One region of the Paenibacillus sp. FSL H7-0350 genome, then DNA from elsewhere that is predicted to be linked to it. Evidence: predicted binding sites of a transcription regulator. Region 1 holds the regulator's gene; the other holds the start of a gene.

Region 1 (15,100 bases):
AAGTGCAGCAATCCGCTTAGGATCGGCATGCTTGATATAGTGATTGTTCAGATGCGCCAGCTTGTTCGTATCGAACACTGCCGGACTCTTCGACAGGCGGTCCGCCGTAAAGATCGAGATCAGCTCTTCCTTGGTGAAGATTTCCTCTTCCCCCTCAGGCGACCAGCCCAGCAGGGTGATGAAGTTGAACAGGGCTTCCGGCAGGTAGCCCAGCTGGTCGTACTGTTCAATAAACTGAATGATCGATTCATTTCGTTTGCTCAGCTTCTTATGATCATCGCCGACAATCAGCGTCATATGGCCAAAGAGCGGAGCTTCCCAGCCCAGTGCCTCATAAATCATGAGCTGGCGCGGGGTATTGGAGATATGATCCTCTCCGCGCAGCACATGAGAGATAGCCATCAGATGGTCGTCTACCGCTACGGCGAAGTTATAGGTCGGAATACCGTCCTTCTTCACGATGACGAAGTCGCCCATTTCTTTGCTATTGAACGAAATGCTGCCTTTTACGATATCATTGAAGGTATAAGTACGGTCTTCCGGAACAAGGAACCGGATGCTGGCCACGCGTCCCTCCGCCTCAAAGGCCAGGCGCTGCTCCTCGGTCAGATTACGGTGTTTGCCGGAATAACGCGGGGTTTCGCCGCGTGCCGTCTGCTCCTCGCGTTCGGCCTCCAGCTCTTCCTCCGTGCAATAGCAGCGGTAAGCCAGGCCGCGGTCCAGCATATCCTGCCAGTAAACACGGTACAGATCCAGACGCTCAGTCTGGCGGTAAGGCCCGTATTCGCCCCCTACATCCACACTTTCATCCCAGTCAATTCCCAGCCACTTCAAATACTTCAGCTGGCTCTCTTCACCTTCTGCAATGTTGCGCTTGAGATCCGTATCTTCAATCCGGATAATGAATTTGCCGCCCAGATTGCGGGCGAACAGATAGTTAAACAAGGCTGTTCTGGCATTTCCGATATGTAAATGTCCCGTAGGGCTCGGTGCGTAACGCACCCGAACTTGATCCGCCATGGGTTTCCCTCCGCTTCATATTGGTTAAAATTAGGTCTTTACTTACGCTAAAGCCATCTCACGATGATATCACATCTTGCAGCAGACAGACAATAGATTGGGCGGCAATTCCCTCTCCGCGCCCCGCGAAGCCCAGTTGCTCAGTCGTTGTTGCTTTTACATTCACCTTCGATACGTCAGCGTTCAACGTGCGGGCAATAATCTCCGTCATCTGCGGAATATATGGCGCCATCTTCGGTTTTTGTGCAATGATGGTTGAATCGATATTCCCTAGCCGGTATCCGCGCTCACGCGCAAGTGCCCATACCTGCTCCAGCAGCTTCAGGCTGTCTGCATCCTTAAACGCCGGGTCCGTATCCGGAAAATGTCTGCCGATATCCCCCAGTCCCAGCGCTCCCAGTATAGCGTCGCTTACAGCATGCAGCAGCACATCCGCATCCGAATGCCCCAGCAGCCCCTTCTCATAAGGAATCGTCACTCCGCCGATAATACACGGTCTTCCCTCGACCAGCTGGTGTACGTCAAATCCTTGTCCTACAGCAATCATCTGTGTTCCTCTCCCCTGCTTCTTACTGTGAATTCAGCGAAATCCAAGTCTTCCGGCGTCGTGATCTTAATATTCATGTAGCTTCCTTCTACAACTGACACGGTAATGCCGCTGCGTTCAGCCAGACTGGAATCATCAGTCCCGAGAAAACCGTCCCGCTCTGCCTCCTCATAGGCGGACAGCAGATCGGACAAACGAAAAGTCTGCGGGGTCTGAATCGCCCACAGACTTCGCCGATCCGGCGTTGACAGCACCTTGCCTTCACTGTCCACCTGCTTAATCGTATCCTTAACCGGTACTGCAAGCACCGACGCTCCATCGGACTGAGCCCGCTCGTAGCAAGCCTCTATCTCGCTGTCCTGTACGAATGGCCGTACCCCGTCATGAACCATGACCCAATGAGTCTTAAGTTCCTCCAGTCCGCGGCGAACCGAATGCTGGCGCTCCGTTCCCCCGGGAATGACCGCAGCCACCTTATCCAGCTTGAAGGCTTGTACCCATTGCTTACAGCGCTGCACATCCTCTTCCCCGGTGACAAGCACAATCTCAGAGATCAGCTTATGCCGCTGGAACACCTCCAGGGTATGCACGATAATCGGCTTGCCCTGCAGCAGCAAATATTGCTTGCTCTCTGCCGTCCTCATCCGGGTTCCTCTGCCTGCCGCTACGATAACGACGCCAACACTGTTTGACATGCTTTCGGCTCCTGTCTTTCTTTCACGTATACTCCCATCATAACGTGTTTGGCTGGCATTTCCAAGCCCGAAAGGTGCTGCCGGAAGCCTTGACTGAACTTATTGTGCTTTTTCCAGAAGCTTCGGTTTGGCAAAAATCATCCGTCCTGCCGATGTCTGCAGCACGCTCGTCACCAGAACCTCCATCGTAGTGCCGATATAATCCCGGCCGCCCTCCACCACAATCATCGTGCCATCGTCCAGATAGGCTACGCCTTGTCCATGTTCTTTGCCGTCCTTAATCACCTGTACAATGATCTCTTCGCCCGGCAGAACCACCGGCTTCACTGCATTCGCCAAGTCATTAATATTCAGCACTGACACTCCCTGCAGCTCGCACACCTTGTTAAGGTTGAAGTCGTTGGTGACGACCTTGCCGTGCAGCACTTTCGCCAGCTTGACCAGCTTGCTGTCCACTTCCGAGATCTCCTCGAAATCCCCTTCATAGATCAGCACCTTGACGTCCAGCTCTTTCTGAATCTTATTCAGAATATCCAGCCCCCGGCGTCCACGGTTACGCTTCAGCAGATCGGATGAATCGGCAATATGCTGCAGCTCCTCCAGTACGAACTCAGGTATAACAATGGTACCTTCGATGAAGCCCGTTTTGCAGATGTCAGCAATCCGTCCGTCAATAATCACGCTGGTATCGAGGATCTTATGCTCCTGATTTCCGCGTTCCTCCGGTTCCGCAGAGCGCGCCCAGCGTCCGGTATTCCAGAGCGAAGCGAGCTCCTCCTTCTTCTCCAGTCCGATCCGCAGACCCATATAACCCAGGGCAAGCGTAGCAGCTACCTGCAGCAGCTCCCCTGCTTTGCCCAGCCAGGCCATAACGGGATACAGCAGCAGAGACAGCAGCAGACCTCCCGTAAGCCCCGCTGCGCTTGCAGCAAGCTCATTCATCGGGATACGCGAGCAATACGCAACCGCCTCCCGCAGTTTTGAACTTGCCCAATCCGCGCATAAAGTCCCCGCAATCAGAAAAATAATGGCACCCAGCACCGCACACAAAACGCTTCCTTCCATAGGCAAGCTATCCTCCAGTTTCCCAAGGCCTACCGGGAACCCTCTTTCTGCCGCGTGATATAGCGAATAACCGGACCAGGCTCCACATAACCCGGCAAGCATCAAAATCATCTTTTTCCACATAACCTCGCACCTCCTTTTATTCATCCATCAATCCTCTATACCTCACCAGTATGTTCCAATTTTTAGGACAATAATCCAGGGGGCCGTTATTTTTTCTGTAAGCCCGAAATTCCCGGTCAGCTCTCTTGCCGTAAACCTCTATTTCTGGTTGAAAATGAGGGAGACCCTGGCATATAATGAACTCAATTCGAACCCAGGGGTGAATGGAAAATGAGCGCACCAAGTTTACAGGCCTTTCAGGATCAAGTCTCCGAACTGCTGCTCCGTCACCGTAGTCTTCTGGATGTAATGTCCAAGAACGGACAGAGCAGTGCTTCCGTCAACCGGGCTGTCGTCAAAGCCATTACCGAATGCGGCTGCATTCAGCTGCACGCCACCAAGCAGGTCTTCGAGCCCACTCTAGGCCTTGAGCAAGCCAAAGAGCTTGCAGGGACTCATCTGGCAGGAGAGCTGTGTGAGAACTGCCGGGAGGTCATTGGCTCCGAGCTGGGCCGCGAGTTGTTCTACATGTCTGCACTCTGCAATTTGCTTGCTATCAATATGGACGAGGTTGTCGCCAAGGAATCGCAGAAATGCGCAACACTCGGGTTGTTCAACTTGTCCTGAGCAGACCGTCCGCGCTCTCCTTCATCCATTCCCCCAGCTCCGGGGGAACCGTATTCCTTATACTTCCCTTCCCGCAAGCAGCAAAAAGGCATTGCACTCTCCTGATATCAGGAAAGGCAATGCCTTTTGTACAAATATAAGAATTTATATGTTTCACGCAATAACTTATCCTTATATTTCTCGCTGAAACGGTACCGTCCTTCAAAAGGAGGGCTAACCGTTCTTGGAATGATATACCTTATCTTCCGCGCGTCTTCTGCGGCGGCGTTGCCGCCGAACCTTAAATAGTCCTAAGCTCTGTCTGAAGCCATACAAGGCATACAGCGCCAGCAGTCCAAAGATCAGCTTGGCAATCTGTTCAGGGAAGACCACCGCAACAGCTACAGCGATCACGATAACTACAGGTGCGCCTATAACCGCTTTTTTGGGAAAACCGATCTTCTTGAAGTTGGGATACTTCACTGTGCTGACCATCAGATAGGACAGCAGCAGGGTAGCCACAATCATGAATGGTGCAGATACATCCTTATGGAAAAGTGCAAGCGTGGCCAGAACCCCGCCCGCAGCAGGAATAGGCAATCCTACGAAATATCCCGGAATCCCCGGGCGGACATTGAACCGGGCCAGACGTAAGGCTCCGAATACAGGGAAAATCGCTGTGACTGTCCATCCCACTGCAGGATTCAGCTCCTGCAGACTTGTTAAATACATAATCAGCGCCGGTGCGACTCCGAACGAAACTACATCGGATAGAGAATCCAGCTCCTTGCCGAATTCACTCTCACATTTCAGCGCACGGGCCATACGGCCATCCAGCCCATCGAGCAGCATCGCGATAATCACCATGATAGCGGCCATGCTCAGCTTGCCGTCAAACGCCATCATGATACCAAACATTCCAAGCATCAGATTACCAATCGTAAAAAGACTTGGAATTGATTTTTGTATCATTTCTTCACCTCAATTTTCCTACTTGCACTGCATGGGACTGTAACATTACGTGATTGTATGGTATTTACATTTGTCTGTCAATAAGAACTTGTTTCTGGAGCCGCTTCAGCCCGTCCTGAATATTGCGTGCGCGGACCTCGCCAATGCCATCTACTTCATCAAGCTCAGCTATGCTTGCCGTCATCAGGTTAGGCAGCATTTCGAAGCGTTCCACCAAATTGTGAATGATTACATTCGGCAGCCTTGGGATCTTGTTCAGCAGGCGGTAACCGCGCGGAGTCACAGCTTCTTCGGAGGAAATGGCTGTTGAGGAATAGCCCAGCAGGCGGGCAATATGGTTGTCATCCATCAGTTCATCATCGCTGCTGCGCTTCAGCCCGGCAATGATCTCACGGATCTTCTCCTCCTGCTCTTCCCTGGCATAGTCTCTGTACAGCAGCCATGCTTCTTCCTCAGTATTTCCAACCAATTCTTCCATCTGCATGCTGATCAGCCGGCCTTCATTGCCAAGCTCGTTGATGTATCGCTTAATTTCCATTTTGATTCTCAGCACCATCTCTACGCGCTGAATCACACCGACAACCTCGGCCACCGTCACAATCCCCTCATATTCGGAAGCGGACAGGTTGGTCAGCCCTTGTGTCAGAACGGCTTTGTACTTCTCCAGAGTCTGAATCGCCTGGTTGGCCTTGGCCAGAATGGCACCGATTTCCTTGAGCGCGTAACGGATGGAGCCCTGATACAGCGTAATAATATTCCGGCGCTGGGAAATGGAAACGACCAGCTTGCCGGTCTGCTTCGCTACACGTTCAGCCGTCCGGTGCCGGATTCCTGTCTCGATCGAAGAGATGGAGGAATCAGGGATCAGCTGCGTATTGGCGTACAGAATCCGCTTCAGATCCTCGCTCAGAATAATCGCCCCGTCCATTTTGGCCAGCTCGTATAAATAGTTTGGTGAAAAATCACAGTTAATGGAGAAGCCGCCATCGACAACCTCCATGACTTCCGGACTATATCCGACAACAATCAGTGCCCCGGTCTTCGCGCGAAGCACATTCTCCAGTCCTTCCCGGAAGGGTGTTCCAGGTGCAGCCATTCTAAGCAGATCATTCATATTATCTGATGGATTATATTCTTTCATGTCCCTGTGCCCCCTAATCTAACGCAACCGCTAGTGCCTGTGCTACTGTGCTGACGCCTATAATCTGGATATCCTGCGGATGCTTCCAGCCCTTCAGACTCTTCTCGGGCATAATGACCCGCCGGAAGCCAAGCTTGGCCGCCTCTTTCACCCGCATCTCTGCGCGTGATACCCCTCTCACTTCACCGGTAAGCCCTACCTCCCCGAAGAACACATCATACGGCTTGGTCGGAAAATCACGGAAGCTGGAGGCAATGCTGATGGCGACAGCCAAATCCACCGCCGGCTCATCCAGCTTCACCCCTCCCGCAACGTTGAGGTAAGCGTCCTGATTCTGCAGGAACATGCCCATCCGCTTCTCCAGTACAGCAATGATCAGCGCCATCCGTTGATGATCCATCCCTGTGCACATTCTGCGGGGCGAAGGGAAATGTGTCGAAGCTACCAGCGCCTGCAGTTCAACAAGAACAGGTCTTGTGCCCTCCATGCTGGCTACCACCGCAGAACCGGCCACTCCAAGCGGGCGCTCGGACAGGAACAGCTCCGACGGGTTCTCCACCTCGGTCAGCCCGATTTCCCCCATTTCAAAGATCCCGATCTCATTCGTGGAGCCGAAGCGGTTCTTCACCGCACGCAGCAGACGGTACGTATGATGGCGTTCCCCTTCAAAATAAAGGACACAGTCCACCATATGCTCTAACATACGAGGGCCGGCAATAGCGCCTTCCTTGGTTACATGCCCTACAAGCACCGTGGCGATTCCCCGGATCTTCGCAATCCGCATGAATCTTGTCGTACATTCCCGCACCTGTGCTACACTGCCCGGCGCACTGGTTACTTCCGGCATAAATACAGTCTGGATCGAGTCAATGACCAGAAATTGAGGCTGAATCTGCTCAATGGCTTCCTCAATGCTCTCCATGTTCGTCTCACATAGAACGTACAATTCCGCAGAGAGCGCTCCGAGTCGGTCGGCCCGCAGCTTGGTCTGCCGCACAGATTCTTCCCCCGAAATATACAGCACGCGCAGCCCTTGTGTAGTCAAGGCATGCGAGGTCTGCAGCAGCAGTGTCGATTTCCCGATTCCGGGGTCGCCTCCAACCAGCACCAGCGAGCCGGGTACAATTCCGCCGCCAAGCACGCGGTTAAGCTCTCCGATGCCCGTCAGAATACGCGGCTCCTTGTCACTTTCTATATTTATGATCGATTGCGCCTTTTCTTTACTCTGAAAAATAGGTGCATTCATGCCTTGTGTTTTGACGACGCTTTCCGTTTCCTCTACCATCGAGTTCCATTCCTGGCACCCCGGGCACTTCCCGAACCACTTTGGTGATTCGTAGCCGCATTCGGTACAGAAAAATTTTGTTTTAGGTTTAGCCATGTGCACTCCTTACCGTCCGAACTTGCTAAAATTGCGGATATTTTACTCTTATTCAAAGTTTACCATTTCTGCACACTGAACGGAAGGACACTTAAGATCTAGTTTTAATTTGCGTCTTCTTTTAGGCATGCCTGAGGGTCGGAAACAAATAAAGCTCCCGCCCCTCTATACGGAGGAGCGGGAGCTTTGTTTCATTTTCCGGAACAATTATTCAGTTTCGACTGTTTTCTCCAGGGAGACCTCGGCCGGCGCCTCAATGGTGGTTACGACCAGTTCGCCGTTCACCTCATCAATGTTCAGGGAATCGCCCTTCTTGATGTTTCCTTTGAGCAGCTCTTCGGAGAGGCGGTCTTCGATATGCTTCTGAATCGCCCGGCGGAGCGGACGGGCACCGAAGGCCGGATCATAACCCTCTTTGGCCAGGAACGCTTTGGCTCCGTCGGTAAGCAGGAAGTCTACATCATGCTCACGCAGACGCTTGCGCAATTCATCGGACATCAATGTAACGATCTCTGCGATATGCTTCTCCTCCAGAGAGTGGAAGACGATGATCTCATCGATCCGGTTCAGGAACTCAGGCCGGAAGCTCTTCTTCAGCTCTTCCATAACCTTGCCCTTCATATTGGTATAATCGGCGCCTGCATCTTGAACAGCCGTGAATCCAAGCGTCGAATTCTTCTTGATTGCCTGTGCCCCGACATTGGAGGTCAGGATAATCAGGGTATTGCGGAAATCGACCACGCGACCTTTGGAATCGGTCAGACGGCCGTCTTCCAGCACCTGCAGCAGAATGTTAAACACTTCAGGGTGGGCCTTCTCGATCTCATCCAGCAGGACAACCGAATAAGGCTTGCGGCGCACCTTCTCTGTCAATTGTCCGCCTTCTTCATACCCAACATACCCTGGAGGCGCTCCGACCAGACGGGAGGTGGAATGCTTCTCCATGTACTCCGACATGTCGATGCGGATGACCGCATTCTCATCACCGAACATCGCTTCGGCAAGCGCACGCGCCAGCTCTGTCTTACCAACCCCGGTAGGTCCGAGGAAGATGAAGGAGCCCATCGGACGTTTCGGGTCCTTCAGACCCGCACGCGCCCGGCGTAGAGCCCGGCTGACTGCCTTAACGGCCTCATCCTGGCCGATTACACGTTCATGCAGCAGAGCTTCCATATTCAGCAGACGGTCCGTTTCTTCTTCCTTCAGCTTACTGACCGGAATGCCGGTCCAGCTGGCAACCACCTGTGCGATATCCTCAGGTGTAACCTGGGAATCGGTGCGGCCCTGCTTTTCTTTCCACTGATTCTTCGTAGTATCCAGCTCTTCACGAATCTTCTGCTCGGTATCGCGCAGTGCAGCAGCCTTCTCGAACTCCTGGCTCTGAACTGCGGAATCCTTCTCCTTGCGGATATCATCCAGACGCATTTCGAGTTCCTTCAGATTCGGCGGAATGGTGTAAGAATTCAGTCTTACCTTGGAGCCCGCTTCATCAATCAGGTCAATGGCCTTGTCCGGCAGGAACCGGTCTGGAATATAGCGGTCCGACAGCTTGACAGCTTCCACAATGGCTTCATCCGTAATCTTCACCCGGTGATGGGCTTCATAGCGGTCACGCAGGCCGAAGAGGATCTGAACAGCTTCTGCAGGCGAAGGCTGATCCACCGTAATCGGCTGGAAGCGGCGTTCCAGGGCAGCGTCTTTCTCGATATATTTGCGATATTCATCAAGCGTAGTGGCACCGATGCATTGCAGCTCACCACGGGCCAGGGCAGGTTTCAGGATGTTGGAAGCATCAATTGCGCCTTCTGCACCACCCGCTCCGATCAGCGTATGCAATTCATCGATGAAGAGCACGATATTGCCTGCTTGGCGAATCTCATCCATAATTTTTTTGAGGCGGTCTTCGAACTCACCGCGATATTTCGTACCGGCCACTACAGAACCCATATCGAGGGTCATGACACGCTTGTCGCGCAGCGTCTCCGGAATTTCATTGTTGATAATCTTTTGAGCCAGACCTTCGGCAATCGCCGTTTTACCGACCCCAGGCTCACCGATCAATACCGGATTATTCTTGGTGCGGCGGCTCAGCACTTGAATGACACGCTCAATTTCCTTGCTGCGGCCGATCACAGGATCGAGGTTACCGTCCTTGGCATAAGCTGTCAGATCGCGGGCCAGGCCGTCCAATGTTGGCGTGCTGACGTTAGCCGGAGCTCCGCTGTGACTGGAGGTTGCTTCATTGCTCCCCAGGAGCTGCAATACCTGCTGGCGGGCCTTGTTCAGGCTAATGCCGAGATTGTTCAGCACACGGGCTGCTACGCCCTCTCCCTCGCGGATCAGACCGAGCAGGATATGCTCTGTTCCCACATACGTATGACCCAGCTTGCGGGCTTCGTCCATAGACAGCTCGATTACCTTCTTGGCACGAGGAGTATAAGCGATGTTGGTCGGTTGTTCCTGACCTCTGCCAATCAGCGTTTCTACTTCATCCTGTATCTTCTCCAGACCCAGACCAAGTCCGATCAATGCCTTAGCGGCAATGCCGTCTCCTTCACGAATCAGTCCGAGTAAAATATGCTCTGTCCCAATGTTGTTGTGTCCCAAACGTACGGCTTCTTCCTGCGCCAGCGCCAGCACCTTTTGTGCGCGTTCCGTAAATCTTCCAAACATCATATCTCCTGCACCTCCACGGATAATAAATATCTATAATTAATGTTGTGATCCCAGTGTCTCCCGGAGCAGCTTTGCCCGGTACATATCGCGTTCAGTAGGCGACAGCTCGTCACCGAACAGCTTTTGCAGAAAGCCCGGCTGAGTCTTGACATTCAGCTCATTGAGCACTGAAATCGAAGGCCCTTCCAGAATCCCCAGATCTACACCAAGCCGCAGATCGGAGAGCCGCTGTGCCGACTCTTTCAGTTCCATCACAGCAGCATAGGCCAGTATTCCGTAGGAGCGCTTGATACGGTCAGTAATCCGCAATGCGGAATCCGCCAGCAGGCGATCACGCGCATTCCGCTCATGCTCTATAATCTGGGTGACTACGCTGTGAAGATTCTCAATAATCTCACTTTCGGTCTGTCCCAGCGTAATCTGGTTCGAGATCTGAAAGATATTCCCTACTGCTTCGCTGCCTTCACCATAAATTCCTCTAACGGTAAGCCCCACCTGATTGACTGCGGATAAAATGCGGTTGATCTGATGAGTCATCACCAAGGCCGGCAGATGGACCATAACCGAAGCTCTTAGCCCAGTTCCCACATTGGTGGGACAGCTTGTTAAATATCCTCTGCGGTCATCGAAGGCGTAATTGACAGCAGCCTCAAAAATATCATCGATGGCGGTCGCCCTCACCCAAGCTTCTCTGACCTGCAGCCCAGGGAACAGGCATTGAATGCGGAGATGATCCTCCTCATTAATCATAATGCTGACCGACTCATCCTCATTAAGAATAACTGCCCCGCCTTTAGAGTCATCCGCCAGATTAGGACTGATAAGGTGCTTTTCCACCAGCACTTTTTTGTCCAGCTCACCCAGCTCATCCAGTCTCAGCAGTTCAAAGCTGCCGAAATCTGCAGAGGCATCGCCCTGAAATACAGGGGCAAGCTGCTCCAGCACCTCCTCCGACTGCTCTGCCGAAGCAAGTAGCGGGAACGGAAGATGCTCCAGATTACGGGCGATACGCATACGGCTGCTGATGACAATCTCTGAATGACTGCCGCCGCAGCGCATCCATTCACTAAGTGCTTGTTCGGTATACCGGAGACTTGACATGCCTGATCCCCCCTATATATCAAAGACTTTACTCTTGTGGAATTTCTTTTTCAAGCTTGCGGATTCTGTCCCTCAGCTCAGCTGCGGTTTCGAACTCCTCCTGCACAATACTCTGCTGTAATTCCTGCTTCAGCTCATCAATCTGGCGCTTGCACATAATCTGTGCTCCAGCCCGCTTGGGAAGCTTGCCGACATGTGCTGTACTGCCATGCACCCGTCTGAAGAGCGGGTCAAGCGTACTGTCGAAATACTTATAGCAGGAGCTGCAGCCGAACCGTCCCAGCTTGCTGAACTGTGAATAGGTCATACCGCAGTTTTCGCAATGCAGACCTTGCACACTTTGTGCTGCTGCTGATTTTCCCTTGCCCGAGCCCTCCAGGTCCAGGAGACCGGAAAGCAAGCTGTGGATAGAGAAGCCTCCCGCAGTTCCGGGAATCAGTTCACCCTTCTCCCGCGCACAGCTTTCGCAAATATGAAATTCCGTCTTCTCCCCGTTCACGATCTTCGTGAAGTGGAGTGTAGCCGGTTTGACGCCGCATTCCTGGCATAGCATGAGCGGTGTCCCTCCTTACCATTTGACAAATTATTTGCCCAATAAAGAGATTAGCATAGCCTTCATAAGCTTGGCACGAATCTCATCCCGGTACGGCAGATTAACCGTCAGGCATTCCCGGGAAACCGCAGACCGCATTAGACACGCTTCACGTTTGGAGAGGAATCGGGCCTCCTCCAGCTGATAAATCAGCCCTTCGGCAGAATTCTGATCCATATCATTCCCTATCGTGGAGTTCAGATGTGCGTATAGGGCCACATTCTGTGGCAGCTCATAGCGCTGAATCCGGATATATCCGCCGCCGCCGCGTTTGCTCTCCACCACATATCCCTTTTCCAATGTGAACCGTGTGCTGATGACGTAATTGATCTGTGACGGGACACAGGAGAACTGGTCCGCCAGATCATTGCGCTGAATTTCCACCGTACCTTCGGGACTTTCATGCAAAATATTCTTCAGATATTGTTCAATAATATCGGAGATATTACGCATCACTCATCCTCCAGTGTGTAAGCATTGGTTAAAACTGTGCTGCGCCAACGCCTGCCGTCAGAGACTTGCTCTTAAGAATTTAACCCTGGCAATGCAATAAGAATCGGCTGCAAAAGCCTCTGCACTGCGCTTTTCTCTAAATGTTACATTCCTGAGAACGATATATCCGGCCTGCGTTGACTTTGACTTTCTTTGACTTTTTCATATTATAACATATTCTCACTGAATTCCAAGGGGTTACTCTTATTTTTTACTTTTTGGCTGTATTGTATTCCGGTTGCCTGCTTAGTTCCATGAATTGAGGCGTTATGTATAGGAAAGCTCCTCCGCTTCCAAGGGAAGGGGAAGAGCTTTTCTCTGTCAGAAAAAATCGAATAATGCCGTCTCGGCCTGCGGAATCAGCGCTTCAAGCCAAGCTGTCGCCTCAGCAGTCCCGGATAATTGTCCGTACTTTGCCGCCTGAAGCGGACGTTTATACCCCATCAGCAGCACAGTAAGCGTGCCGATACTGCATTCCAGGTCAGCCTCTGACCGCTCGCCCTGAATTTGGGTAAGCGTCGCCTCCCCCTGCTCCGACACCGTCCACTGCCACAACCCGTTGTTCCAGGACGCATGCTTATCTTCAATATAAAGCACCCGCTCCCGTTCACCCTCCGGCACATTGAAGCTCATGTTCTCCACAAAAGCCTTGGCATTGACGATACGCGCCATGAAGTATGGATAATTCTCCTGCGCAATCCGCGGATCAGGAAGGAGAAAGGGCAGAATATCGTCAGCAGGCACCAGCTTCAGCTGTGCAGCCGTAATCATGGAATCATGATTGGCAAGGAAGGTCCACAAGCCCTGGCGGGCACGCTCGTTCCCATAGATGAACTCATCTATGACCAGCTCCTGCTGCACTATTTTATACAGCACATAACCTTCCGGGTCACCCTGCTCAGAATAAAACACACAGGAATGTGTATCGTCATCAAGCACACTTTCCTTCCACCAGGACTCACTGCGCTGGAGAGTACCGTTATACCTCATGGCGAATTGGTCGTACAACTGCCGGAATACTGCAAGATCAGAGGTATCGCGCTTCACGCTGCCCTTAATCTCCGTCTTGTGCGGGAACTTCCCTACTGGAAGAGTGTACTTCTTATATTCACAGTAGATCTCCCAGCCGAATTTACGGTAAAAAGGAATCAGGAACGGATGCAAAAAGGACAACGTCTGACCGGCTTCGTTCATCGTCTCGAGCGCATGGATCAGCAGATGGGCTACATAACCCTGCCGGCGCTTCTCCGGCCAAGTAGCTACACCGGCGATGCCCCCCATAGAAACGGGCTTGCCTTGTATATATACCTGTAACGGAAGAAGCGTCAGCTTCGCACCGATGCTGTCCCCTTCAAAAATCGCCCAGGTTTCTTCCGGTTTGAAATTCTCCTTGGCGTGTACTCTATCTTCTGCAGAAACCTTATACTTAAAAGCATATTCGGACAAGCTCAGGCTGTCCTCAAATTCTCCGGCACGTAATTGCCTGATTTCCATTCTGTTCCCCCCGTTACATTTCATAAATTAGCTCCAGTTATTTGCTTAATAGAGAGTATAACAAGCGAAGCCGCCAGATGCTAATAGAGGCTTGTCATCAGCTGCAAAAAGAATAGTTATCCACAGCTTTTGCACAGCAACGCAAAAAACCGGAAAGAGATTCTTTCCGGCTGAAATGAGTTATCCACGAATACGTTTTATCTATCCACAATATTCACTTTTTATCCACAAAATCGGTGTATTACTTATGTTTTTGCTTGACTCATCCACAATATTATGCGTGATGTCCCCATAATCCGGGGATCAATTTGTTCCTGCAAAGGTATCCACATGTGCGCAACTTTTCTGTACTTACTGAAATCTATCCACAGCTTTTCCACAGCCCTGCCTGCACGCAAAAAAACCACTGTCGATTGCTCAACAATGGCTAATGTGTGCTTGGCAACGTCCTACTCTCCCAGGACCCTTCGGTCCAAGTACCATCGGCGCTGGAGGGCTTAACGGTCGTGTTCGGGATGGGTACGTGTGGAACCCCTCCGCTATCGCCACCAAACATGCGTCTGTGAAACAGACGCTGCCGCTAGAAATTCGGTTCATCACGAATGTGTGAATGAATTTCGTTGCGTTCAGGAACTTGATTCCTGAAAACTGAATCCGAAACGAATCTGCGTGTTAGAAATTTGGATAAGCCCTCGACCGATTAGTATTGGTCAGCTCCATGCATTGCTGCACTTCCACCTCCAACCTATCTACCTCGTCGTCTTCAAGGGGTCTTACATACTGGGAAATCTCATCTTGAGGGGGGCTTCACGCTTAGATGCTTTCAGCGCTTATCCCGTCCGTACGTAGCTACTCAGCCATGCTCCTGGCGGAACAACTGATGCACCAGCGGTACGTCCATCCCGGTCCTCTCGTACTAAGGACAGCTCCTCTCAAATTTCCTGCGCCCACGACAGATAGGGACCGAACTGTCTCACGACGTTCTGAACCCAGCTCGCGTACCGCTTTAATGGGCGAACAGCCCAACCCTTGGGACCTACTTCAGCCCCAGGATGCGATGAGCCGACATCGAGGTGCCAAACCTCCCCGTCGATGTGGACTCTTGGGGGAGATAAGCCTGTTATCCCCAGGGTAGCTTTTATCCGTTGAGCGATGGCCCTTCCATGCGGTACCACCGGATCACTAAGTCCGACTTTCGTCCCTGCTCGACTTGTAG
Region 2 (15,100 bases), 980 kb from region 1:
TCATCCGTCAGCGCACTGAGGCGAATGAGACCTTCGACCGTATTATCCAGCTCAATGAACATCCCGAAGCTGGTCACGCTGCTGATCATGGCTTCGAATTCCTCGCCGACCTTGTCCTGCATGAACTCCGCTTTCTTCAGCTGCTCGGTATCTCGCTCGGCTTCAACAGCTACACGCTCACGCTCCGAGGACTGCTGGGCAATATCCGGCATCCGGGAGGCCAGGTATTCGTGGCGCTTCTCGCTCAGCGCTCCTCCATTCTCAAGGACCTCACGCATAACGCGGTGAATGACCAGATCGGGATAACGGCGGATCGGTGAGGTGAAGTGGGAATAGAACTCCGCTGCCAGCCCGAAGTGCCCGGTACTCTCGGCATCATACTTCGCCTGCTTCATGGAGCGCAGCATCATCGTGCTGATCACCGTCTGCTCCTTCGTTCCCTGAATCTGCTCCAGCAGATCCTGGAGCGCACGCGGGTGAACCGAATTCCCACGGCCCTTCACGTGGTAACCGAAGTTAGCCGCAAAAGCCATGAAGTTCTGCAGCTTCTCCGGGTCCGGGTCTTCATGAATCCGGTACAGGAACGGAACCTTCAGCCAGTGGAAATTTTCTGCCACCGTCTCATTAGCGACCAGCATGAACTCTTCAATAATCTGCTCTGCCACAGAGCGTTCACGTTTTACAATATCGATAGCCTTACCGGCCTCATCTACAATAATTTTGCTCTCTTCAAAATCGAAATCCACCGCCCCGCGCCGCATCCGGGCATCGCGCAGCTTCATCGCCAGCACCTTCATCAGCCGGAAATCCCCGATTAGCGGAGCATAACGCTCCAGCAGCTCAGGATCTTCATCCTCGACAATCTTCCGTACGTCAGAGTAGGTCATTCTCTCCTTCGTGCGGATGACACTGGTGAAGACATCGTGCTTCACGACCTTCATCTGCTCGTCAAATTCCATTTCACAGGACATCGTCAGACGGTCAACCTGCGGATTCAAGCTGCAGATACCGTTCGACAGCCGGTGCGGAAGCATCGGAATGACACGGTCCACCAGGTACACACTACAACCACGGTCATAGGCTTCCTTGTCTAGCTCAGAGCCTTCACGCACATAATAGCCTACGTCAGCAATATGAACGCCCAGCTTATAATGACCATTCTCCAGACGCTCTACGTTGACCGCATCATCCAGATCCTTGGCATCCGCGCCGTCAATCGTTACGATATTGAGCCCGCGCAGATCACGCCGCCCCTGCTCGATAATCTCTTCATCTGTGATCGAATCCGGCGCCTGCTCTGCTTCCGTCATCACCTCAGCCGGAAAAGCCTCCGGAAGCTGATGCTTACGGATCACCGACAGAATATCCACGCCCGGATCATCCTTATGGCCAAGGATCTCAATGATCTCGCCCTCAGCCGCAGCACGGCCCTCCGGATAGTTCACAATGCGGACAACCACCTTTTCCCCGTCAACCGCACCCTTGAAAGACTCCCTGGGGATGAAAATATCCCGGTTAATCCGCTTATCGTCAGGCAGCACGAAGCCATAGGTCTCCAGGCTCTGGAAGACACCCACCGTCTGCGACACGCCTCTGATCAGAATCCGTTCCACTTCGCCTTCCATGCGCCCGCCGGACGGGCTCTTCGAGGTAATACGGATCAAGACGATATCGCCGTTCATTGCACCCTTCAGATCGTTCGCGTGGATATACACATCCGGGTGCTCCCGGTTATCGGGAATCAAAAAAGCAAAGCCCTTCGCATGTACCTGCAGCCGTCCGCGCAGCAAATCCATCCGCTCAGGCACACCATAGCGGCTGCTCCGGGTCAAAATGATCCGGCCGTCCTTTTCCAGGTCAATTAATAGAGCCTCAAAGGCTTTGAAATCGGCACTATCCTCCACGGCGAAATGGCTCACCAGTTCTTCATAAGTTAGTGGTTTATAAGCGGTCTCCCGCATGAAATCAAGTAAGATTTCCTGTGTTATCATGTTCGTCACCTCAGCCTCCTGCTGCATTCCTATGCATCGGCATACTGTATGCCTTGTCCTATTGCACAGTAATCATTTCAAGTAAAATTTACCTTTATATACTTCATACCCTAGTATACACGAAATCAATCCCGGGCATCCCTGTTATGATGTTCACAATTTTATATCTCCATACAAAAAAGCCCCCGTCTATTCCATTAAGAACAGAGCGAAGGCTTACTATAGACCCGTTATTCAACAACAATGGCAACAACAATTGACATGATGAAGAATCCAGCTGCCAGACCAACTGTTACACGCTGCAGCACAAGCTCCATACCGCGTGCCTTTGTTTTACCGAAGAGATGCTCGGCACCGCCGGAGATGGCACCGGAAAGACCTGCACTTTTCCCTTTTTGCAGAAGAACGACCGCAATCAGACCTACGGCAAAAATCAGAAGCACCACTTTCAAAAAGATATCCATTCACTTCCACCTCCTACGTCCAAGCATCACTATCTATGCTAAATTAGAATTTCCGTTTCATAAACAGCATTTTTATTTTATCATAGCCACAGAATGAATACAACCTTCCAGACGGCATTCACGCCCTATCTCACTATGAAAATCTCATTATTGCCATCTATCGCAGGTAGAAGCAACAAAAAAGCCTGCCGGAAACCGGCAGGCTCATTGATTCAAAAGAAATTATCTTTTGAGGTTGTAGAAGGATTTCAGGCCATTGTATTGAGCCAATTCACCCAGCTCGTCTTCGATGCGAAGCAGTTGGTTGTATTTAGCCACACGGTCTGTACGGGAAGGAGCACCAGTCTTGATCTGGCCAGCGTTGGTTGCTACAGCGATGTCAGCGATAGTGCTGTCTTCGGACTCACCGGAACGGTGGGAGATTACAGCTGTGTAACCGGCACGTTTCGCCATTTCAATCGCATCGAAGGTTTCAGTCAGTGTACCAATCTGGTTAACCTTAACCAGGATGGAGTTACCGATACCTTTTTCGATACCTGTTGCCAGACGCTCAGTGTTCGTAACGAACAGGTCGTCACCAACCAGCTGGACTTTATCGCCCAATTTTTCAGTAAGCAATTTCCAGCCATCCCAGTCATCTTCGGACATACCGTCTTCGATTGTGATGATTGGGTACTTCTCAACCCATGAAGCAAGCAGGTCAACATACTCAGCGGAAGTGTAAGATTTACCTTCGCCTGCAAGTGTGTATTTACCATCTTTGTAGAACTCAGTGGAAGCTACGTCCATACCGAGGAATACGTCAACGCCTGGCTTGTAACCGGCTTTTTCGATAGCTTCGATGATTGTAGTGATCGCTTCTTCATTGGAACCCAGGTTCGGTGCGAAACCGCCTTCGTCGCCAACAGCTGTGTTCAGGCCTTTGGATTGCAGTACGGATTTCAGGTTGTGGAAGATTTCCGCACCTGTACGCAGAGCTTCCTTGAAGCTTGAAGCCCCTACTGGAAGAACCATGAACTCTTGAACGTCGATGTTGTTATCGGCATGCTCACCACCGTTGATGATGTTCATCATTGGTACTGGAAGAGTCTTGGCGTTGAATCCGCCCAGGTATACATACAAAGGAATGTCCAGAGCAGTTGCAGCAGCGCGTGCTACGGCCATGGATACAGCCAGGATTGCGTTAGCGCCCAGCTTACCTTTGTTGTGAGTTCCGTCCAAAGTGATCATCAGCTTGTCGATGCCCACTTGGTCAAGAGCGTCCATCCCGATTACTTCTGGAGCGATAATTTCGTTTACGTTCTCAACAGCTTTCAGAACGCCTTTACCCATGTAACGGGATTTGTCGCCGTCACGAAGCTCTACAGCTTCATGAGCGCCAGTGGAAGCGCCGGAAGGAACGATAGCGCGGCCTTTTGCGCCGGACTCCAGATATACGTCAACCTCTACAGTAGGGTTACCACGGGAGTCAAGGACTTCGCGTGCATACACATCAGAAATAATAGTCATGTAAGTTTAATCTCCTTTTATACAATGGTTTTGGGTTTACAAAAACAGATGTCTTGCTTATTTGCGGCTGGCAATCATGGATTGTCCGGTCATTTCCGCAGGCTGCGGAAGTCCCATCAGATCCAGGATCGTCGGTGCCACATCTGCGAGAATACCAGCTTCACGCAGAACTACATCTTCAGTGGTAACGATGAATGGAACCGGGTTGGTGGTATGGGCTGTGAACGGACGTCCGTTCTCATCGAATACCATATCCGCATTCCCGTGGTCGGCAATGATAATAGCAACGCCGCCCTTGGCAACCACAGCATCCACAACTTTGCCTACGCACTCGTCCGTAACTTCAACTGCCTTAATCGTAGGCTCCAGCATGCCGGAGTGTCCTACCATATCAGGGTTAGCAAAGTTCAGGATAATGGCATCTTGTCTATCCGCTTCGATCTCCGCTACGCAGGCCGCCGCCACTTCGTATGCGCTCATCTCAGGCTGCAGATCATAGGTTGCCACTTTGGGCGAGTTGATCAGGATGCGGGTCTCACCAGGAAGCTCCTCGTCGCGTCCGCCGCTGAAGAAGAAGGTCACATGCGGATACTTCTCTGTCTCCGCAATACGCAGCTGCTTCTTGTTCTGCTGAACCAGCACTTCACCGAGCGTGTTGTCCAGGTTCTTCGGGGAGTACGCCACGAAGCCTTGAACGGTCTCACTGAAGGTAGTCAGGCATACGAAGTGCAGGCCTTGCGGGAACTTAGGACCACGGTCGAAGCCGCGGAAATCCGAGTTTGTGAACACTTGTGACAGCTGGATCGCACGGTCAGGACGGAAGTTAAGGAAAATGACAGAATCGCCGCTCTCCACTGTCGCTACCGGGTTGTTCTGGCTGTCCACAATTACACTTGGCTCCACGAATTCATCGAACACAGAATTCTGGTAGGATGCAGTGATGGCCTGAAGGGCATCGGTATATTTAGGGCCTTCGCCATATACCATTGCACGGTAAGCCTTCTCTACACGGTCCCAGCGTTTGTCACGGTCCATCGCGAAATAGCGTCCGGATACCGTAGCAATCGTTCCTACGCCAACCTCTTCAATCTTGGCGACCAGATCCTGAATGAACTTCTGTCCACTGTCGGGAGGTACGTCACGGCCATCCATGAAGGCATGAATATAGACTTCATGCAGATCTTCTTTTTTGGCCAGATCGAGCATGGCGAACAGGTGATTGATGTGGCTGTGTACGCCGCCATCGGATACCAGGGCATAGAGGTGAAGCTTTTTGCCGGTTGATTTAGCGCTTCTTACAGCAGCCACCAGCGTTTCGTTCTCAAAGAATTCTCCGTCGCGTATCGACTTGTCGATACGGGTCAGGTCCTGGTATACAATCCGGCCGGCACCAATGTTAAGGTGTCCTACTTCAGAGTTACCCATTTGGCCTTCCGGCAGACCTACAGCTTCGCCGCAAGCGGTAAGCGTAGTATTCGGATATTGCTTCAGGTAACGGTCGTAGTTCGGCTTGTTGGCTTGGGCAACAGCGTTGCCTTCATCCGTGTTCCGCAGTCCGAAGCCGTCCATGATAATCAGTGCTACAGGTCTTGGAGCTGACATTCTTACTTCGCCCCCTCAACGAGTGAAACGAAGGAAGCAGGCTGCAGGCTGGCACCGCCGACAAGAGCGCCGTCGATGTCGCTTTGACTCATGTACTCCGTTACATTCTCAGGCTTCACGCTGCCGCCGTATTGGATACGTACTGCTTCAGCTGTTGCTTCATCGTACAGACCTTTAACAAGGGTACGGATATAAGCAATAACTTCATTGGCGTCCTGGGAAGTGGAGGATTTACCTGTACCAATCGCCCAGATTGGCTCGTAAGCGATAACTACGCTTGCTGCCTGCTCTGCGCTAAGACCGGCAAATGCCGCTTCAGTCTGAACCTTACATACGTCCTTAGTCTGATCAGCTTCACGCTCTTCAAGCTTTTCGCCTACGCAGACAATTGGAGTAATGCCGTGACGGAATGCCGCATGCATTTTTTTGTTGACGATTTCGTCCGTCTCACCGAAATAAGCACGGCGTTCGGAGTGACCGATAATAACATACTCTACACCAAGATCCTTCAGCATTACGCCGCTGATCTCACCTGTATAAGCGCCGTTGTCTTCAAAGTGCAGGTTCTGTGCACCAATCTTGATGGTGGTGCCTTGTACCGCTGCAACCAGTGCTGGCAGGTTAGTGAATGGCGCGCAGATAACAGTCTCTACACCTGCCACTTCTGCCTGGCCTTTAATTTCAGCGATGAAGCCTTCAGCTTCCGGAACGGTTTTGAACATTTTCCAGTTGCCTGCAATAATAGGTGTTCTACTCATAGTGATGTATTGCCTCCCTCTTCGGTATTACTTGTCGTTCAGTGCTTCTACACCTGGAAGAGCCTTGCCTTCCATGAACTCGAGCGATGCGCCGCCGCCAGTGGAGATGTGATCCATCTGGTCTGCGAGGTGGAATTTCTCAGCAGCTGCTGCGGAATCTCCGCCGCCGATAACTGTGTAGCCTTCAGTAGTTGCACAAGCCTGAGCTACGGCAATAGTACCTTCAGCAAATTTATCGATTTCAAATACGCCCATAGGTCCATTCCATACAACCAGCTTGGAGTTTTTGATAATATCGGCATAGATTTCACGAGTCTTAGGACCGATGTCCAGACCTTCCCAGTCTGCAGGAATCTCGGTTACATCTACAATCTTGGTGTTGGCATCTGCACCGAACTTGTCAGCGACTACAACGTCAACCGGAAGCACGAAGTTCTTGCCCAGCTTCTTGGCCTTCTCAATGAATCCAAGTGCTGCATCAATCTTGTCGTTGTCTACCAGGGATTTACCGATTTCGAAACCTTGAGCCTTGGTGAACGTGTAAGAGAGGCCGCCGCCAATCAGTACATTGTCAGCCAGATTCAGCAGGTTGTCGATAACGTCAATCTTGTCTTTAACCTTGGAACCGCCGATGATGGCAGTGAAAGGACGTTCCGGGTTAGAAAGAGCCTTGCCGAGGACGGACAATTCCTTCTCCATCAGAAGACCGGATACTGCAGGCAGGAAGTGAGCGATTCCTTCTGTCGAAGCATGGGCACGGTGAGCTGCGCCGAATGCGTCATTGACGAACAGGTCAGCCAGTTCAGCGAACTGCTTAGCCAGTTCAGGATCATTCTTCTCTTCGCCTTTGTAGAAACGGACATTCTCAAGCACAAGCACATCGCCATCGTTCAGCTCAGCAATTTTCGCTTTTACCGCTTCGCCGATGGCCTCATCAGCCTTGGCTACCGGTTTGCCGAGCAATTCAGACAAACGGACTGCAGCGGAAGTCAACCGCATGGAATCGACGAATTCGCCTTTAGGACGGCCCATATGGCTGGCCAGAATGACCTTTGCACCGTTCTCAATCAGGTATTTAATTGTTGGAAGGGTTTCGCGGATACGGGTATCATCAGTGATCTTGCCGTCTTCCACTGGCACATTGAAATCTACACGCACGAATACGCGTTTGCCTTTTACTTCTACATCACGGACACTTTTTTTGTTCATGATTAACATTTCCTCCACACCCAAAATTGGTTCCTTCACAAAGCCATTTCACACGAATCCAGTTCATCAAGTTGAAACGACCTTTACCGTCCTCTTTAGGACGGTACCGTTTCAGCGAGAAATAGAAGGATACTTTATAGCGACCAGCCTATAAAGTCTTATATTTTTAGAAAGAGCGGAAACAGACTTTCCTTGTTTCCGCTCTATTGTACTGCTTATATGAAATCGGTCTTATTTAGCAAGCTTAGCGAATTTCTCCAAAGTACGAACCAGCTGTGCAGTATAGGACATTTCATTGTCATACCAAGCAACAGTTTTAACCAGCTGTTTGTCGCCAACAGTCAGTACTTTAGTCTGAGTTGCATCGAACAGGGAACCGAAAGTCATACCCTTGATGTCGGAAGATACGATTTCATCTTCAGTGTAGCCATAAGTTTCTGGGTCAGAAGCTTCTTTCATGGCTGCATTGATTTCTTCAACGGTTACGCTCTTGTCCAGAACAGTAACCAGCTCAGTCAGGGAACCTGTAGCTACAGGCACACGTTGTGCTGCACCGTCAAGTTTGCCCTTCAGTTCTGGAATAACCAGGCCGATGGCTTTAGCAGCACCGGTAGTGTTAGGGATGATGTTCTCAGCAGCAGCGCGGGCGCGTCTGAAGTCGCCTTTTGCGTGTGGAGCATCAAGAGTATTCTGGTCACCTGTGTAAGCGTGGATAGTAGTCATCAGACCTTCGATGATACCGAACTTGTCGTTCAGGACTTTGGCCATAGGAGCCAGGCAGTTCGTTGTGCAAGATGCACCGGAGATTACTGTTTCGGAACCGTCAAGGATGTCATCGTTAACGTTGTACACAACAGTTTTCATGTCGCCTGTAGCAGGAGCGGAAATAACTACTTTCTTAGCTCCGCCTTTCAGGTGCTTCTCAGCGGCTTCTTTAGTTGTGAAGAAACCAGTACATTCCAGAACGATATCAACGCCAAGCTCTCCCCAAGGAAGTTCTTCAGGGTTGCGGTTCGCCAGAACCTTAACATCTTTACCGTTAACTTTGAAGAAGCCGTCATGCACTTCAACATCGCCTTGGAATTTACCTTGAGTTGTATCATATTTAAGCAAATGAGCAAGCATCTTAGCGTCAGTCAAGTCATTGATTGCTACCACTTCGATACCTTCTACATTTTGAATACGGCGGAATGCAAGGCGTCCAATACGTCCAAAACCGTTAATACCAACTTTTACACTCATTGAATAGTTCCTCCTAGAGTTCGTTTTATTTATTCAAGACAGGCCGTGAGGCTCGTCAAGACAACAATGTTAAGTATAATGCATAAACCCTTTGCGCGCGCCCCATTTAATGGAATCTATAGGACCTTTTGTAGCTGTGTGTCGATTTCCTTGCCAATTTCGACAGCCGCCGCCTCGTCGATGACGAGAATATCCTCTTGCCCGAACCGCAGCATCGCATGAATAGCCTTCGCCTTGCGTTTGCCTCCGGCAATGCCGATAACGACTTCTGTTCGGATTATGTCTTCCAGGCGCAGCCCCATGGTCAGCATAGTGTGAACCACTTCGCCGTCCTCATTGAAATAGTATCCGAAGGACTCGGCTACAGCACCCTCGCCCTGAATCTCTGAGATTGTCCCGGAGTCCAGCTTGCGGCGGTGAGTCATTTCAATGGCATCACCTATTCCATGTACAATAATACGCGATCTGCGGATAATTTGTACAATCTCTCCAATATTGGAGTCCTGCGCAAGTGACTGATAAGCGTCTCCGCTAAGCAGATCGGGCACATGCAACAGTCGGTAATTGGCACCAATCCGTTTGGCCATGGTTGAAGCAATGGTGTTGGCCTGTATCTCCATGCTCTCTCCCAGTCCTCCGCGCGCCGGAACAACCCAGGCGTTCTTATAGGAAAGGGATAGCGGCGGGGTCAGCTGATCGGCCATCTCGGCCAGGGTTGATCCGCCTGTGACGGCAATCGTGTCGTCACTGCGCAGTACGCTGAGCAGTGCCTTGGAGCCTGCGCGCCCCAGTTCACGCTTAGTGAACGGCGATGTCTCACAATCACCAGGTACCACAATTACTTTGGTGAGACCGTACGTAGTACGAATTTTCTCTTCCAGATCATCCAGGCCGAATAGGCTCTTGGCGACCGGCTCCAGCAGGTCAAGCAGTCCGCGACCGGCATCGCTAATGCGCATACCGACGCTCTCGATCTCAATGAGCCCCTGCGATTTCAGAAGATCCGTCTCGGCGCGCAGCACCCGCTCAGTCATATCAAGCGATGCGGCTAACGTCCTGCGCCCAATAATATCTGACAGCATGATCTGATGTAGAATCGTATACCGTCTCTTAAGGGTTTCCATGAGATCAGGCAGAAGCTGCTTTTGGATTTCCAATAAATTACGCATGCTTTCACTCCTGCAACTTCGTCTTTCTCTTATCCCTTGTTCGTGGTCTCAAAATGTCCCGGGTTAACTTTTTAAGTCCCACCCATATTCTACCCAAAACTGACGCCGAGTGCAAGTGTTCCGAGACTATAATTCTCAGCCCGCTTTCATCTTATACATGGGCTTGTCCGGCGCACAGCAGGCAGGAGGCGTATCTCCGGCTTTCTTAATGAAAACGGACAAAACTATTTTTAAGCAGCATGCTTAATACACATTGCTTTTATCCGAGATGTGTATTATAATAATTTCTGTTGCGCCCGTGGTCCAATGGATATGACGTAGGCCTCCGAAGCCTGAGATCCAAGTTCGATTCTTGGCGGGCGCGCCATTATTTTCAAGCTTGTACATAATTTAGTGCCGGATATATTATATTTAACCAATGAGCCGCTTGAGGGCTCTTTTTTTTGAAAGTAAGTTTGACTTTCTTTGACTTTTTGTTTGAATTTGTTTATCATGTGGTTATTACGGTAACAGTAAACAATGAACACATTCGAAGCACCAATTTCAAGGAGGTTTTCCACGTGAGTTATATTCCTATGGTAGTAGAACAGAGCAACCGCGGTGAGCGCGCTTATGACATCTATTCCCGCCTGCTGAAGGACCGCATCATTTTCCTTGGAACGGAGGTTAATGACGTGGTAGCCAATTCCATCATCGCACAAATGCTCTTCCTGGCTGCCGAGGACCCGGATAAGGATATTCACCTGTATGTGAACAGCCCAGGCGGTTCCATCACAGCGGGTATGGCAATCTTTGATACAATGCAATACATTAAGCCGGATGTATCTACCATCTGTGTAGGTATGGCCGCTTCTATGGGAGCATTCCTGCTGAACGCCGGTGCCAAGGGCAAGCGTTTCGCCCTGCCGAACAGCGAGATCATGATTCACCAGCCGCTAGGCGGTGCCCAGGGCCAGGCTTCGGATATCGAGATCCGCGCCCGCCGCATCATCAAGCTGCGTGAGAAGCTGAACCGCATCCTGTCCGAGCGTACAGGCCAGCCGCTGGAGAAGATCGAGAAGGATACCGACCGCGATTACTTCATGAGTGCTGCAGACGCTGCCGAATATGGTATCGTGGACAAGGTAATTGAGAAGACTTTGCCGACAGGCGTATAAGTAATCTATCCCAATGAATACACCAAGAGGCTGTAACAGACCGGTCCGGTCATGTTACAGCCTCTTTCTTCATGCCTACCTTAAGCCCCCGTACCCCAGGGCATCCAGCTTGCCTGCGATTACGCGGTAGCCTCTGCCGTTCGGGTGGATATGGTCCAGGAACAGCAGCCCCCGCTCATTACCGGCAAATTCATGATATATCGAAGCAAAACCTACATTATTACTGCTATAGCCTGCGGCATAGCGGTTGAACTCCCGCACCCACTCTGTTGCTTCATCCACCTGGGGATATGGGTTATAGAGGCCTACCAATCGGATGATATAGGGGCTACGCGTACCAGCCTTGAGCTGTGTAAGGGTGCCCATGATGTCGCTGTAATTGTGCTTGCAATCCCGGAGCGCCTGCTGAAGCAAGCCCTGGAATTCACCGGGCCTGGGCCCCGCTGCCCGGGCTGCCTTAATCAAGTCATTGCCGCCAATGGACATCGTAATGATCTGCGCATCCTTCACTGCTGCCCGGTAGACATTAGAGGTCCTCAGCCGTTGCTTCAGCCCCCCGGTGGTCAGACCGTTGACGCCAAGATTCGCCGGCGCCACTGGCATGCCCAGCCTCCCTTCTGCCATCCGACGATAGATGGGGACAAACCCGTTCCCGGGCAGCGCCCCGAAGCCGGTTGTGAGTGAATCTCCGATAGCCGTATACGCATAGACCATAACCTTACCTCCCCGTTATAAGCTGCTTGCCTTCTATAGCTTATGACTATCCGGGTAAAGTGGTAACGGCAGGGCAGGCTGATTAGGCACTGCACATGGAGAATGCCCCTGCGTCTCCCGGAGGAAACACAAGAGCATTCTTATGAAGATCTATTATTTCAGCGCTGTGAACGGACTGCTACCGTCAGGCAGAAGTTCCTTGAAGCTGAAGTCGAATTCCGGGAAGCCTGCAGCATAGACGGTATATTCATACAACTGGAAGAAGAGCACCGCTTTTCCATCTTTTAAATAGAAATACTTCTCGGTATTCAGGCCGGTGAACCCGCCCAGATAGCCTCCATGAGCCTTGAGCTCAGTAGTCAACTTGCTGTTAAGCTGCTTCTTGTAATTGGGGTTGGCCCCGAACAGGTCGCCCAGCAGCAGGCGTTTGCCGTCTTTGAGCGAGAAGGTGAAGGCATTGCGGTACGTCATCCCGTGAGCACCGCCGGTATATTCGTACTGATTAGTCACCAGACTAAGTACGCCATCCTGATTGTAGGTGACTACATAGCCGCCTTCAAATTCATACGGCTGTTCATCCTTCTGGCGCTTGGAAATTACATCCTCAGATTCGGCTGCGAATTTCAGAACGGTCTGCTTAATCGTATCATTGATTGCCTTCTCAGCCTCTGCACTTGCCAGACCGCTGACCTGCGGATAATCCAGCCGGACAGGCGCATCCTTATGATCCTTCACATAGCTCACAGTCTTGATAGTTATCGCATTCTGCGTTCTTTTCGTCAGATTCAGCTGTCCTGCTGCCGCGTTCCAGTCCACCTTATAGCCCAGGTAATCGTTAATGAGCTGAGACGGGACGTACAGCCGGTTGTTCTGTTGTTTGACGTCATATTCATTGATGTAATAATTGTTCACCTTAATAGCGATTCCATACTCTGAAAGTACCAGCTTCGTTTGCGCAGCACCGGTACCGATCGTGTAGGTCTTCCCTGCTTTATCATAAGAGAGTGGCATCCCCAGCGCATCGCGCAGGAAGGTTACCGGCACCCATACCTTTCCTTCCTGGAGTAGGCCCGTTAGGGCTGTGCTTTTACCGTTTACCTTGAGCACTACAGAGGAGGATTTGGATTTGGCCTGAACGGTTGCCGGAGCGGCCTCCGTAATATCTGCATTGAGGATTCCTGTTCCGCCCAGCAGAATTCCTGCTGCGAGCATTCCCGCACCCCATCTGCGGATGTATTTTTTAGAGTTCGTATTCATTGTTATTTCCCCTTCCACCTGGTGGTATGATTAGTCATGATGTGTGTTCCTCAGTATCACTGTTCCTATTATAGTAAAAGAAAGCGCGGGGATTGTTACAATCCGCTTTACAGTTTCTTAAGGTTTGCCATGATTATCTAAAGATCCTGTTACCTCAATTTAAACAAATTGAGAGCTTTCGATAGCGCATATGTGCATATATATACATTCATATAATTATATAAAAGCGCCTGCCCCGCTATAACAGCAGAGCAAGCGCCTCTTGCGAAACGTTTATTTCAGTTCATAGGTTACATTCAATTGGGTAGTGACCTTGACCTGCCCGGGTTCAACGGAACTTCCGGCAGCAGAATCCATTGCCATCTTTTGCGCTGCTTCAGCGTAGACCACCGGGTTATTCCCGTCATCACTCTGAACGACTGTGACTACCTGGCCCAGTCCGCGTTTGGCTGCTTTGGCAATAGCCGCTGCTTTGACATCTGCATTCTGCATAGCCTTCTCGATTACCTGTGCTTCAAAAGCCGATGGATCTTCAATGGCAAACCGCACATTGCCGATGTTGTTCGCTCCAGCCGCCGAGGCAGCGTCCAGCAATTGTCCAACCTTTGTCAGATCCCGGTAAGCGACCTCCAGGGTATGCTGGGCGTTATAGCCTTTTACCTTCTGGCCGTCTTTCTCGCTGTAAGTGTAGTTAGGCTGTACGTAGAACTGGGTGCTCTGAATGTCCTTGTCCGCAATGCCCCAAGTGGTCTTGAACAAGGCGGTCAGCTTGGAGACCTTCGCGGCTGTGCCCTTCTGTGCTTCCTGCGCGGTTTCGGCAGTTGTCGTTACCCCGATGGAGAGATACGCGATATCCGGTTTGATCGACAGCTCGCCTTTGCCCACCACGTTCACAATATTCTTCTGCACCTCATCAGCGTAAGCCTTTTCAGGACCCTTTAGCACTCCGCTCAACCCCATTCCTCCAATCATCAAGCTCCCTGCCAGCAATACTGCTCCAATCGATTTACCCCATTTTCTCATGCTTGCCATCCCCTTTCGATTCGTTTAAGTGTTAGTACCCTCTAGACGGGACAGCATGGTAAAAGTTGCATGAGCAATGTACGATATTTTTTTATTTGCTCCCCGTCCCGATCCAGAAGCGGCGGATGACATTTCCGTCCTCCTCTATATATTCGCTATCCCCGATACCGCCATTCCTGCGGATTGTCCGTTCCGATGCGGTGTTGACGGCGTCACAGACCACGAGTGCCTGCTCAATACCCAGTTCACCGGCCTTCAGGAGAGCCTGTTTCAGAAGCTCACTTGCATAGCCCTGTCTGCGTGCAGAGGGGACGATGCCATAACCGATATGCCCGCCAGAATGGAGCAGCCTCTCCGTCAGCCGATGCCTGATGTTCACAGCTCCCACTACCCGCTTGTCCGTAGTCACCAGCCAGAAGGTTGAACTTCTCACCCACCCGTCCGGGATTTCTGCACCATGGGCATACCCGCGAAGAGCCTGAATCATACCGCCAAAGTCAGCCGGGTCCATCTCTGTTACCCAGGGGACAAATGGCTCACCGCTGGCCTTCCACTCCTCATAAAAGGCTAAATACGGCTCTCTGAACGTCTCAGCAGGTTCCACTAATGATACTTCATTGCCTTGAATCTGCATTCCTATCCCCCGCCTTATCCAGTATAGCTGATATGAAAAAAAGCCCCTAAGGGGCTTTTGGGGACTGACCCCCTAATGTGAGACAAATCAAAACACCTTCAAGAGAATGAAACTCTGTCGTAAGATAGGGAGATATCCTTGGAGGTGTTTTTTGCGTTGGCAACCAGAGTGAGTTACCCCGTAGAAATAAAGATGAAAGCTATAGAAATGAGATTGGCAGGAGTACCCGTGAGCGATGTTATGAGACAGTTGGGCATACGAAATAGGACACAACTAAAAGTCTGGATGAAATGGTATCGCGAAGGCGAAATTCATCGCATGGAGCAACCTGTAGGTAAGCAATACAGCCTTGGAAAAGGTCCGGAAGCCAC

What was found. Region 1 encodes CtsR, which represses protease genes until heat stress. Its sites were predicted from a motif close to ATGGTCAATAAAGGTCAAACA; they were not measured.
Region 2: the regulator CtsR is predicted to act here: its motif matches at 10,397-10,417, upstream of clpP (ATP-dependent Clp endopeptidase proteolytic subunit ClpP).

What each region holds. Positions count from the first base shown of each region.
Region 1 covers NZ_CP151972.1:3,584,250-3,599,349, forward strand. Annotated here, with positions in the region: gene gltX (glutamate--tRNA ligase) at 1-1,020, opposite strand, end outside; gene ispF (2-C-methyl-D-erythritol 2,4-cyclodiphosphate synthase) at 1,079-1,567, opposite strand; gene ispD (2-C-methyl-D-erythritol 4-phosphate cytidylyltransferase) at 1,564-2,262, opposite strand; gene NYE24_RS16495 (PIN/TRAM domain-containing protein) at 2,362-3,450, opposite strand; gene NYE24_RS16500 (hypothetical protein) at 3,661-4,056, shown strand; gene pssA (CDP-diacylglycerol--serine O-phosphatidyltransferase) at 4,270-5,007, opposite strand; gene disA (DNA integrity scanning diadenylate cyclase DisA) at 5,072-6,148, opposite strand; gene radA (DNA repair protein RadA) at 6,162-7,529, opposite strand; gene clpC (ATP-dependent protease ATP-binding subunit ClpC) at 7,737-10,205, opposite strand; gene NYE24_RS16525 (protein arginine kinase) at 10,242-11,306, opposite strand; gene NYE24_RS16530 (UvrB/UvrC motif-containing protein) at 11,335-11,859, opposite strand; gene NYE24_RS16535 (CtsR family transcriptional regulator) at 11,890-12,351, opposite strand; gene NYE24_RS16540 (GNAT family N-acetyltransferase) at 12,712-13,884, opposite strand; rRNA gene rrf (5S ribosomal RNA) at 14,321-14,437, opposite strand; rRNA gene NYE24_RS16550 (23S ribosomal RNA) at 14,565-15,100, opposite strand, start outside.
Region 2 covers NZ_CP151972.1:4,561,587-4,576,686, reverse strand. Annotated here, with positions in the region: gene rnr (ribonuclease R) at 1-1,991, opposite strand, end outside; gene secG (preprotein translocase subunit SecG) at 2,222-2,455, opposite strand; gene eno (phosphopyruvate hydratase) at 2,678-3,964, opposite strand; gene gpmI (2,3-bisphosphoglycerate-independent phosphoglycerate mutase) at 4,022-5,566, opposite strand; gene tpiA (triose-phosphate isomerase) at 5,569-6,324, opposite strand; gene NYE24_RS21045 (phosphoglycerate kinase) at 6,352-7,533, opposite strand; gene gap (type I glyceraldehyde-3-phosphate dehydrogenase) at 7,765-8,775, opposite strand; gene NYE24_RS21035 (sugar-binding domain-containing protein) at 8,892-9,944, opposite strand; tRNA gene NYE24_RS21030 (tRNA-Arg) at 10,237-10,311, shown strand; gene clpP (ATP-dependent Clp endopeptidase proteolytic subunit ClpP) at 10,505-11,101, shown strand; gene NYE24_RS21020 (GDSL-type esterase/lipase family protein) at 11,177-11,815, opposite strand; gene NYE24_RS21015 (DUF4163 domain-containing protein) at 11,969-13,072, opposite strand; gene NYE24_RS21010 (SIMPL domain-containing protein) at 13,346-14,095, opposite strand; gene NYE24_RS21005 (GNAT family N-acetyltransferase) at 14,187-14,729, opposite strand; one part of gene NYE24_RS21000 (IS3 family transposase) at 14,886-15,100, shown strand, end outside.